DNA from 2 places in the Neobacillus sp. K501 genome. Region 1 is predicted to be linked to the other one. Evidence: riboswitches for the same ligand, from Rfam matches in the RefSeq annotation. Region 1 holds a riboswitch; the other holds the start of a gene.
The links. Region 1 has a riboswitch for cyclic di-AMP ahead of ACWM35_RS17165 (APC family permease). Riboswitches for the same ligand answer to the same signal wherever they lie in the genome.

Region 1 (6,258 bases):
TGTGAACATCTATATTCCTATTATATTCCAATTGAATGAAAAACCACAACCAAAATGAACAAGAAATTAAAAGGAAGTGAGGGAATTTACGACTTACCCTTAATACGGGATATGGTGATCAATAAGGTCAAGGAAGAGAAATATATCAGAAAGGTATAAACATTAACAAACAACGTATTGGTGTATTGATTTAACCATGGATAACGATAAATCCGTGAATCGGCATTCGTGGGGGTTCCTCCTAATTGCTGGACAAGTTCCTTCACAAAGAAAGTTTCTAAAATAATTGATACGATTAAGAGAACGAGCGCACCAGTTAAGAGGAAGCCCCAAGTTTTCGATTGAAATTGTGCTTCCCTTAATCTTACAAACCATTCAAAGCCAAAGAGGGAAAAGGTTAAAATCACGAAGGGAAAAAGTAGAATAACGGGATTTCCATTACCAGAGAATACATCAGGACCAAAGGTAAATTCCTTTACCATTACAATGGATGTCAAGCATAACAAGAAATAGATGATTAATTGCCTAGATAACAACATCAACACCTCCCGTTAATCAGAATTGCGCAAGCGCCATGTACTGTGGCGACAGGCATAACCCCTTATTGTTTATATATTCAATAACTAGTGCGTTATTCTCAGATCCTTGATCTGAACATGTTTCATGTTGGATTATCGTGATATTTTGTTTTCATTTACATTCCTGTAGGAAGAAAACTTTATGGGGCAATTTTTTTTGGTTTCACCCATAATAAAGATATTGAATATACAGGGGGTTTTTCAATGAGAGAACATATTCTAGAAGTACTTAAACAAATTGAACTCGAGTATGAAGTGAAAATTCTATTTGCCTGTGAATCCGGCAGCCGAGCCTGGGGCTTCCCATCAAAAGACAGTGATTATGATGTCAGATTCATTTATGTCCATAAAACGGACTGGTATCTTTCGATTGACCAGATGCGCGATGTGATTGAGGTTCCGAAGCATGATAAAATTTCAATCCCGATGGATGACCTTTTAGATGTAAGCGGTTGGGAATTGACGAAGGCGTTAAAGCTATTTCGCAAATCAAACCCACCGCTGTTGGAATGGCTGCATTCGGATATTATTTATTATCAGGAATACTCGACGATTGAAAAATTAAAAGAATTGGCAACCGACATCTTTGCTCCACCTTCGTGTATCTATCATTATTTAAATATGGCCAAAGGCAACTATAGGGACTATTTACAACGTGAGGAAGTCAAAATAAAAAAATATTTCTATGTCCTCCGGCCGATTCTTGCAGCCAAATGGATTGAAAAATATTCAACTATTCCTCCAGTCGATTTTACAGATTTGCTCGGAGATATCCTCCAAGCAGGCGATCTAAAAATGGCCATTCAAACGTTATTAGAACGGAAAATTGCAGGAGAAGAGCTAAACCTAGAGCCTAAGGTTGTCGTGATCAATCAATTTTTAAATGAGGAAATACAGCATTTAGAGGATTATGCAAAAGAAATTAAGATGGACATTTCTAATCCAACCGAACGTTTGAACCAATTATTCAGAGAAACCTTGAATGAAGTATGGTAACCATAAATAAAAAGAGGAAATCGAGCATGATTTCCTCTTTAATCCTTTTCTTCCGATTGTTCTTCATGGGGCTCCCCATATAGTTGATTAATTTCCTCTGTTATTTCATCTAAAAATTCATCAGATAATAACGGACGATTTTCTTTCGTCATATTCATTTTCCTTTCGTATTTAATACATCATCAACATGTCCTTTTTCATAAGTTTTATTCTTTCATAAAAAATTCATTTACTTTTTGAGAATACAGGAGTAATATAATCACAGTTTCAAATTTCTAAATCGCTGAAACCATACGGTACGGGGGAACCATTTACGCGGATTATTTTTTATAATCCAGGGGTGAATCCTTTTTAAGGTAGGGCTACTCAATGGTCCGAATCCGACAGCTAACCTCGTAAGCGTTATATGAGAAGGAAGGTGGAGCTTGTGACGCTTGAAAAATAATGTGTCTACAGGTCTATTTACTGATGACTTGTAGGCACTTTTTTTATTCCTGAAATTAATCTCTTTTAGACTTTTTTGGGAAACATAACTAACAAACATAACTAGCAGGCGGTGTATTTATAATGGTTTCAGCCATTAAAAGGTTTTTAATTGGAAGACCTTTGAAATCCCATGAATTAGGGGAACAAAAAATTAATAAAACGAAAGCATTAGCAATTCTTTCTTCTGATGCGTTATCATCAGTGGCCTATGGTCCTGAACAAATACTAATCGTGTTGGTTACATTAGGAGCAGCAGCCTTTTGGTATTCCGTCCCTATCGCAATAGGTGTATTGATACTATTAACAGCTCTAATATTGTCATATCGCCAAATTATCTTTGCTTATCCACACGGAGGCGGAGCTTATGTAGTATCTAAAAGTAATCTAGGAGTTAATCCAGGCTTAATTGCTGGGGGCTCATTATTGGTTGACTATATCCTTACTGTTGCGGTAAGTGTGTCGGCTGGTACGGATGCAATTACCTCCGCTTTTCCTAATTTACATGGCTTTAATGTCGAAATTGCGATAGTATTTGTTATTCTTATTACAATATTAAATCTAAGAGGTGTAACGGAGTCAGCTTCGATATTAGCCTATCCGGTATACTTATTCGTATTAGCCTTGTTTATTTTAATTGGTGTTGGTATCTACAATATTGCTACCGGACAAGTGACACCTGAACTGCATACACCAATTGGTACACCTGTGGCTGGAATCAGCCTGTTTATCCTTTTAAGGGCGTTTGCTTCTGGAAGCTCTGCCTTAACTGGAGTTGAAGCTATATCCAATGCGATTCCTAACTTCAAGGATCCAGCTCCTAACAATGCCGCTAAAACATTAATGATGATGGGCTTATTGCTTGCGATCCTTTTTTCAGGAATCGTTACGTTAGCTTATTTTTATGGCATCTCGCCGAGAGCTGAGGTAACGGTGGTATCACAAATTGCAGAGGAAGTTTTCGGACGAAACTTTATGTACTTCTTTATTCAAGGAACAACAGCCTTAATCTTAATTCTTGCTGCTAATACTGGATATTCTGCCTTCCCATTGCTGGCGGTTAATCTTGCTAAAGATAAGTTTATTCCAAGGATGTTCCTTATTCGCGGGGACCGATTAGGGTACTCAAATGGAATCATTATCCTTGGAATTTCATCGATTTTACTGATCCTTGCTTTTCATGCAGAAACAGAGCATCTTATTCCTCTTTACGCAGTCGGCGTGTTTGTTCCATTTACATTGTCGCAAACAGGAATGATGGTGAAATGGCTTAGAGAAAAACCAACCGGTTGGATTCCAAAATTTATCATCAATACAACGGGAGCCTTGATTAGCTTTATCGTTACATTAATGTTCTTTTTAACAAAATTCTCGCAGGTATGGTCGATTTTAATTTTCTTACCAATTATTATCTTTGTTTTTCACCGGATCAAAAAGCATTATGATGCGGTTGGCGACCAACTCCGGATTACTACATGTGAGCCGGCTGTACCGATTGAAGGGAATGTCATCCTAGTACCTGTTGCTGGTATTACTCATGTCGTAGAAAACACAATAAATTATGCTAAATCCCTTTCCCCAGATCAAATTATTGCCGTATACGTTGCCTTTGATCGAGAAGAGGAGCAAAAGTTTGAGGAAAAATGGAAGAAGTGGCAGCCGGATGTACGACTTGTGACATTGCATTCTCACTATAGAAGTATCATTAACCCGCTGACGAAATTTATTGATATTGTGGAACATAAGGCGAGTGAATCCAACTACAAAGTCACAGTGGTCATCCCACAATTTATTCCTAAAAAAGGCTGGCATAATATTCTTCATAACCAATCTGGGGTCCTGATTCGCACCTTATTGCTGTATCGAAGAAACGTAGTCGTCACGACGGTTCCTTATCACTTAAAAAAATAATATAAGCTATTTTGTGGCATCCCTATATTATGGGATGCTTTTTTTGTATAAATAAAATAATTCCCTCTTGAAAAAACAATAGAAAACGAATATTATTATTAAGTTATTAAAAAACGTTCGTGTTTTGGAGGAAAACCATGTTTAAACTCAAAGAGAACCATACTAATACAAAAACAGAACTGCTTGCCGGTATCACTACCTTCTTTACAATGGTTTACATTGTCGTGGTAAACCCAGTTATTTTAGCAGATGCTGGTGTACCATTCGAGCAAGTTTTCACGGCAACCATCATCTCAGCCGTTATCGGAACACTTTGGATGGCCTTGTTTGCCAATTACCCCATTGCGATTGCACCAGGAATGGGACTTAACGCCTACTTCGCCTACTCAGTCGTCGGTGGCCACCAAAATATTGCCTATGAAACAGCCTTTGCTGCTGTTTTCGTTGCCGGCATCATCTTTGTAATATTGTCATTAACACCTTTCCGGGAAAAATTAATTGATGCGATTCCTGAAAACCTGAAGCATGGCATAACTGCGGGAATTGGATTATTCATTGCGTTTATCGGCCTCAGACTTACTCATATTATTACAGCTCACCCTACCAACCTTGTTGGTTTGGGAGATCTTCGTGCCCCTTCTGCATGGCTTGCCATTGTTGGACTGGCCGTCACACTTATCTTAATGGCACTAAGAATCAATGGTTCATTATTTTTGGGAATGATTATTACCGCACTGATTGCCTTTTTTACAAATCAACTTTCCTTTGATCAAGGTTTCGTTTCTCTCCCTTCTCTTCCTGAGGGAATGATTATCAGTAATCCCTTTACTGCTTTTACGGATGTTATTCAACACAGCTTGTATGCAGTAGTGTTTTCATTTATTCTAGTCACTATTTTTGACACAACAGGGACAATGATTGGAGTTGCAAACCAAGCTGGGTTAATAAAGAATGGCAAATTACCAGGTGCCCGTCAGGCTTTACTATCTGATTCGGTTGCCACAGCAGTCGGTGCCATGTTTGGGACAAGTCCAACTACAGCCTACATTGAATCAACTTCAGGGGTAGCAGCTGGTGGTCGAACAGGACTAACCTCTCTTACTGTCTCAGTTTTGTTCATTCTTTCTGCCTTCTTTGGCCCACTGGTCAGCGCTGTTTCCGGGATATCAGCAATTACGGCACCTGCTCTAATTATTGTTGGCAGCATGATGATGGGCAGCATTGCAAAAATCCGCTGGAATGAGCTTGATGAAGCCTTTCCTGCCTTCCTGGTAATTTTAAGTATGCCACTGACTTCAAGCATAGCAACTGGAATTGCTCTAGGATTTATCAGCTATCCACTTTTAAAAATCGTAAAAGGAAACTGGCGCGAGGTACATCCACTTGTATATGTTTTCGCCGTTTTGTTCTTTTACCAGCTTGCCTTTTTACCACATTAAATGAAAATTAAGAAAGGCCGGAGCACCGGCCTTTTTTAGTCTATATAACACACCTTATTCCGCCCGAGTTTTTTGGACTTGTATAACCCATTGTCAGCACGGTTTAACAAAGTATCTTGCGAGTCACCTGGTTGTGAATGAGTCACACCAAAGCTTCCAGTAATACTTCCTACTCCATTAAAATGGTTGGTTTCTATGACACTTCTTAGATGTTCTGCAAGTTTGGCAGCATCCTTACCTGTTATATTAGAAATGATGATAAACTCTTCCCCGCCCCAACGGCCAAAGAGCTCTTGTTCTGATAGTTGGCTTCGAACCAATTCGGCAAGCTCGACTAAGACTTCGTCACCGACCTTATGTCCATAGTTATCATTGACTGCCTTAAAATGGTCAATATCAAAAAAGATGATGGAGAAGTGCTCTCCCTTTTCACGAAAAGCTTTCAGATTTATTTCAAGCCATACATCAATTTGGAGCCGGTTGGCGATTCTCGTTAAGGAATCGATAAAGGCATACTTCTTAAACATTTCCAAATCAGCATAAGTCTTAAATATATGCTGCGCATAATAAAGAACAATGATATAAACTAAATTGGCCAAGTAATACTGCCCAAGGGAATCAATCGATTCCGAAGAAAGACTATAAAAATACAAGATACCGATTACAAAGTTAATGATAAAAATCATAATCGAGAAATACAGTCCACGTCTAGTTCCGAGGATTAAGAAAAATAACAGTATGATCATCGGCATCCAAATAATAAAATCCCCAAGAGAACCACCTGATACTGCGATATAATTTCGGACCACATCAAAAAATGTCACTACTTGATAAACACTGATTAATACCAA
Region 2 (6,258 bases), on a different contig from region 1:
GCAGCAAGTACATTAGTACGGAAGTATTTTTCCCATACTTCATCGTCAATGTCCTCGTATTGCATAATTTCATATATACCCATATTGTTAACTAAAATATCAATAGTGGGGTATTTTTTAAATAAAACTTCTCTTTGTTGAATATCGACAATATCGGCTGTAGCATTTTGAGGAGAGGTAGCCGGGAAATCCGATTTAATTTCATTTACGATTATTTCTACCTCTTCATAATTTCGTCCATTTATTAGTACATTGACACCTTCTTTGGCAAGTTCAATGGCAATTGCTTTACCTATACCTTTCGTTGATCCTGTAACTAAAGCTGTTTTATTGTTTAATCCCATATCCATAATACATTTCTCCATTTCATTTACCTTTTATTTATTAAGTTAAAATAACTCGCTTCTACCCTTTGAGGTAATAATTTGTTAAAAAATTCCTTTTAAGACAAAGTTAATTTATCGAGTTTGTATCAAAATGTTCAGTACGCCAATTTGAGGGAGTATCACCTTCCCAAATGCGGAAGGCTCGGTAGAACGAGTTCTGGTCTTCATATCCAATCATGAAGGCTACTTCTTTAATATCGAACGAGGGGTCTGCGAGATACTCTCGAGCTAACTCATGTCGAACTTGTGACAAAAGATGCTTGAAGCTCGTGCCTTCGTCAGTAAGGCGTCGCTGCAAGGTACGATCGCTCATCCCCAACTCGCTTGCGACAGTCTGAATGTCAGGGCGCCCTCCTGTTAGGCTACGTCTCAAAATCCACTTGACCATTTCGGTGATTGAGCGACTGCGTTGCTGCTCATCCAACGATTTGTCTATTACGGGAGTCAGAATCTCCAGCAACTCTTCGTTGTACGAGACAAAAGGGAGGTCCAGATCTCCTCGATGTAGCGTCAACCTGTTACAATTTGCACCAATCCGGATATGGCAGCCGAAGTAAGCTTCAAGTGATTGTATATCGCCCATTGAGTGTGTAAATTCGACAGATTTCGCCATCAACTTTTGGCCTGTGCCCCTACGTCCAAGCTCCAAAAGAAATGCCAGAGTGATTCCAACCAGCATCGGTGGACCTGGTTGCTCGGTATACAACCAATCTAGTTCAATTGTACAGTTCTCACCTCCCTCGGTGATACGTAAGCTTTCAGGGGGACACATTTGTTTGTACCGTGCCATTCGTTTTAGAGCGTCACGGTAGTCACGAGCATGATAAGTAGCTAAGACTGTGGGTGGAAAATGCGCTGTTTCAAAGACGGTCGTAAGCTTGATAATTCCTTTGGCAGTGTCATCAATGAGATCGGAATAAGCCTGCCAAATCGCGAAATATTGGTCGGTAGTGACAACTGGGTCAGTAATAATGGTGAGCGGTAGTCGTGCTTTTCGAGCAACTTCGTGGGGGGCAATCCCTAATTGATGTATGCCTGCCCAAAATCCTGCTGGGATTTTAATACGAGTATGAGACTTCATAATGGGTCCTCCTTTAGCTATCTACACATTCACTAGTTTTGGTTGTGATAGTGTTCTGCCTAGTTAACGGGACAGATATTATATTACCTATTCAATATAGCCTTGTAACTAGCAAAGGGCGACATTTTACTAGCCAACTACGTCGAATTAATCCGTTAGTAATAGGCACCAATAACGTAATGAAGCTGCCGTTTATACAGGCAGCATCATTAAAAGACACCCTAAATAATCCCAATTACCTAAGTGGTTTAAATTTGTTTTAATGTTTTTATTTGTACCTACACTTCAGAAAGCAACTCATTATAATCTTGTGCTTAATTGATCTTAGCATTAAATTCAATTTACCTGGTATCAATATGTCTATACTCACTATATGACCAGATTTTTAAAAAAAGCTAATGACGATTGTTCAACTAAACTCCCCTTTTGTTCAATAAGAAAAGGCCACCAATTTGGCAGCCAGATCTTCGAGTAACGCCCCCATTTGTTTAAGTACAATACTTCACAAACCCTTTTTGCTCCACAAAACAGTCCTGAAATTGCCAATGGAAAAGGCGATGCCACTTTAGAGCATCGCATCGGTTAATGAACAGAAACTAAATAAATTAATATCTATTTGAATTATTTTTTCGAATAAGAGGAAAGCCCCCGACCGATAAGGTTTGCAGAAATGGGCTTTCTTCCCAATTCTCTTGCCCAAATTGATAATTGTCCTATATGGTGAATTTCGTGAGCAATGGCATGTCGCATAACTTCACCCCAAGTATCCGTTACAATTCTTCCATCTGGCAGGGTATCGTAAAATAATTGATTTTCCATACTAGCATCCCAGTTGTTCACAAAGTTCTCTACTTCTAAATGAAATTCTGCGTCCAATTTTCGAACCTTGTTCAAGCTTTTATAATTATCGAAACTCTCCTGAAAGTCAGTTTTACCCTGTAAGATACGTATCCAACTCCACTCGACGTCAACAATGTGGAAAAGTGTTTGCAATATACTTCCCATTCCACCCGTTCGTTTTTGCAAAAGCTCTTCTTCACTTAACTCTTCACACCAACGATACCAGTCTTCTCTTACCATCCAGTTATATCTAAAAAGTGTTTGCAATAAAACCCCTCCGCAATAAGAAAATAAATTAACCGTAAAATATACTTTAGGAATATTAAAAAACCTTATTTAGTATTACAAATTCAACAGACAAAGTATAAATTCCTTGTTCAACTAAACTCCTTTAGTTCAAGAAGAAAAAGCCACCGAAATGGTAGCTTGATCTTAAAGGTGTTGAGTAGAAGGGCAGAGTCTATGGACTTATAACTCAACAAAAAGGCCGTTAATCCTGCATGGATTTACGCCCTCGTTACTATAAGCTTTTCTGGGTCACCTGAAGACCAGCCCAATTGTTATCGTTGAGGGACTGCCACTGCAGTCCCTTCCTTCGTTTTTCCCTAGCCAATTAATATTTTTTCCTCCGCATATCTCACCTTGGCTTCTTTTCGATTATATAAAAGCGCAAAAGCCATGGTTAAAGGTCCAAGCCTACCAATAAACATCATAATGGTAATCAAAACTCTGCCAAAAGTAGATAGTTCGGGAGTGAAATTTGCAGACAAACCTACTGTACCAGCAGCTGAAATCGTTTCAAATAGAAGTATACTCATATCAGCATCTTCGGAAAAAGTTAATAGGAAGAAGATGAGGAAGATAAAAAACATCCCTGCCACAACAATCGATAATGATTTATTAACCAATTCCCACGAAATTCTCCTTTTAAAAATATTTACTTCATTTCGATTCGTAATCACAGCCCAAAAAGCGAAAATGATGATGGCGAAAGTTGTGACTTTAATACCGCCTCCAGTAGACCCTGAAGATGCACCAATAAACATTAAAGCCATCATGAATACAAGGGATGAAAGGTTCATCGCCCCAATATCAATCGTATTAAAGCCTGCAGTCCTTGTTACAACGCCTTGAAAGTATGATGCCCATAGCTTATCTCCGAACTGCATATTTCCAATAGTAGCTGGATTGCTAAATTCTGAGAGCAAAATGACTAAGGGTCCTAAGATGTTTAATATGAGTGTCATAAGTAGTGCCACTTTTGAATGTAAGGATAATTTTCGAATGGATTTTTTAAAAAAGAGATCGAGAATTACTGTAAAACCAATACCTCCCGTTATAAAAAGGAAGGTGATCATTATATTTACAGTGGGATCACTTACCCATTTACTCAGATTGTCCGGTTCAAGACCAAACCCAGCATTATTAAAAGCAGAGATCGAATGGAATATTCCATAGTAAATGGCTTTCGTCAGCGGCATTTCAAATGACCAACGAATGGCTAAAACAGCTGCACCCAATAGTTCCACAATAAAAGTGATGAAAATGATCCGTTTTACCAGGCTAACAACTCCCGCAAGAGAAAAAACATTTAATGATTCTTGAAGTAATAAACGTTCCTTTAGTCCAATCTTTTTACCCAGAATAATAAACATAAATATTCCTGTGGTCATAAATCCCCAACCACCAATTTGAATCAAACATAGCAGAACGATTTCTCCAAATAATGTAAAAGTAGTTCCCGTATCTACTACCGCCAAACCTGTTACACAAACCGCAGAGGTCGCCTCAAATAAAGCATCAACGAAACTAAGTCCACGTCCCTCTTCATGTGTGGCTATTGGTAGCATAAAGAGTAACGTACCTAATAATATTAGGCTTCCGAAACCAATAACAAGTATTTGGGCAGGATGCAATTTAATTAAATTCCCATTTCTTTTTAACAACTTCAAAATAGACTCTCCTTTTTTATTAAATAATTTTAAAAGGAAAAAACCACGAAGAGAATATCTCTACGTGGCTACTTTTTGCATGATAAAAAATATGCCAAAACACGATGATTGATGTCTCTTCAAACGCTTACGAGGTTAGCTGTCGGACTCGGATCTGAATGTAACCCTACCAAGAAAGAATGCGTAAAACATCTTTTCTTAAGATTCACCCCAAGACAATAGTTTATGAGTGATTTTAACTATTGCCAAGTTGGTTCCCCCGTTTCCTAAACGGAATTAAGCGATAATAATATATTTTTTATGAAGAAATCTTACTCCCAATCATACCTATTTGTAAAGAAATAATTTAAAATGCACCCATTAATTAAAAGTAACTGAATAAAATACTGCAAAAATCCTTAAATCTCCCCCAACTTATTATTCTAATTATATATAAATCCCTTCTTCTCCCTATTTTAATCGGTGCTATCCTTCTTTTTCACAAAAAGAAGAAATCCCAGCCCGCAAAGCAATAATATAACCCCGAAGGCCGTAATGAAGACTAACGGGGAGATGATTTTTATAAATGAGAGCCCTACCATGATGACCCCTACAAGAAGATAGTGATGGATGGCGTGTAACCGAAAGGTATGCTGCTCGATATGCCAGGCGTGATGGTAACCTTGCAAGAATCCGAGACAGACCTGAAAAAGCAGAGCCATATAAGGAAAAGTTTCGAATGAAGTTCTTAAATTGCCTACGAATAGATAAACACAACCCATCCCAAGGTAAACAAATGCGATTGAGGAATGCTGCGTAGGCTTCTTTCCAGCTTGGTGGATTCGATATCCAAAGGCCGCACTAAAAGAAAAAGCAGCAAACAACCAAGTAAATAAAGTAAAGGTCAAGGAGGCTTCTTTTAACCAAAGGATATAATAGGGAAATATCACAACCTGACCGACCGAAACTACCAAAGGGACATAACGTTCACGCAATAATTTCATCCTAGGCTCCATCCTTAAAAGTAATTTTCATAAAAGATGTTTCGAAAAACACCATTGGGATCTCTTTTTAATTTTTCTTCAAGAAACGTCTCCCAGTTTGGATAAGCCGTACGAAACTGCTCCTTTGTTTGATAAGGATAATACGGGAGATAATAGGTCCCTCTGTGCTTCAGAGTCAAATCTGTCCACTCTTGAATCATGACTTTCGCATCCTCAATCTCTTTATCTTTTAAACCATGTTGGATTAAAATCACGAGTCCCAACATATCTTCATTGGCATAATTTAAAGAAGTGTAATCGTCCTTTACCGAATAACGAACGGTGATGTTATGAATTTAAAAAATCTTCCTCTTTATCATTTGCGGGGAGAATTTTCTTTAAGTCTCGAATATATTCATCAAATCGATCGACTGGAATGAAGAACTCCTGCAGCACTTCTACCCGGCCAGGTTGAGTGAATTCCATAAAGGCAGAATTTCCACGCATGACATTATTGCGGGTTACCTCTTCTCCCTCGAGGGACTTCATCAGCCTTTTTTGATTTTCCCAGAAAAGATCTTCCAATCCCCCGCCTTGTCGGCCAATATCCAGTGCCAGCTTGCCAATCCGGGCACCATGTTCTTGTTTTAGCGGTGTTTGATGATCCTCTTTTCCAGTGTTCTTGTAATCTATTACATACATTTCGTTCAAAAATGATTTCGGGGCCACACTGACTCTCGCATAATGCATCGCTGCCTCCTCTTCCCTCAGCAGTTTAGTAAAATAGGCTTCATACTCACTTGTTTTGATTTCCTTTGTATGGATGGTGTAAGTGTCATTTTCCGTTAATTCAAGTGTGACATCCAAAATGACACCGAATAATCCATAACCACCCAATACATACTTCATCCAATCTTCTGAGTCTTTTCGAGTAACGGTTTTGATCTCCCCTGTTGGAGTCAAGATGGTCATTTCCTTGACGGTTCCTGCCATGTGCCCAAAACGGATATCCCGCCCATGTGCATTTACGGAGAGTG

Region 2: another riboswitch for cyclic di-AMP. It lies ahead of ACWM35_RS10700 (TrkH family potassium uptake protein); the one in region 1 lies ahead of ACWM35_RS17165 (APC family permease).

Annotation. Positions count from the first base shown of each region.
Region 1 covers NZ_JBSLYA010000007.1:275,480-281,737, forward strand. Annotated here, with positions in the region: gene ACWM35_RS17150 (hypothetical protein) at 87-536, opposite strand; gene ACWM35_RS17155 (nucleotidyltransferase domain-containing protein) at 783-1,574, shown strand; gene ACWM35_RS17160 (bacitracin ABC transporter ATP-binding protein) at 1,613-1,726, opposite strand; cyclic di-AMP (ydaO/yuaA leader) riboswitch at 1,846-1,992, shown strand; gene ACWM35_RS17165 (APC family permease) at 2,142-3,968, shown strand; gene ACWM35_RS17170 (NCS2 family permease) at 4,106-5,407, shown strand; gene ACWM35_RS17175 (GGDEF domain-containing protein) at 5,443-6,258, opposite strand, start outside.
Region 2 covers NZ_JBSLYA010000003.1:570,172-576,429, forward strand. Annotated here, with positions in the region: gene ACWM35_RS10685 (SDR family NAD(P)-dependent oxidoreductase) at 1-350, opposite strand, end outside; gene ACWM35_RS10690 (helix-turn-helix domain-containing protein) at 454-1,467, opposite strand; gene ACWM35_RS10695 (DinB family protein) at 2,089-2,574, opposite strand; gene ACWM35_RS10700 (TrkH family potassium uptake protein) at 2,913-4,259, opposite strand; cyclic di-AMP (ydaO/yuaA leader) riboswitch at 4,368-4,552, opposite strand; gene ACWM35_RS10705 (hypothetical protein) at 4,715-5,242, opposite strand; gene ACWM35_RS10710 (hypothetical protein) at 5,257-5,496, opposite strand; gene ACWM35_RS10715 (FAD-binding oxidoreductase) at 5,570-6,258, opposite strand, start outside.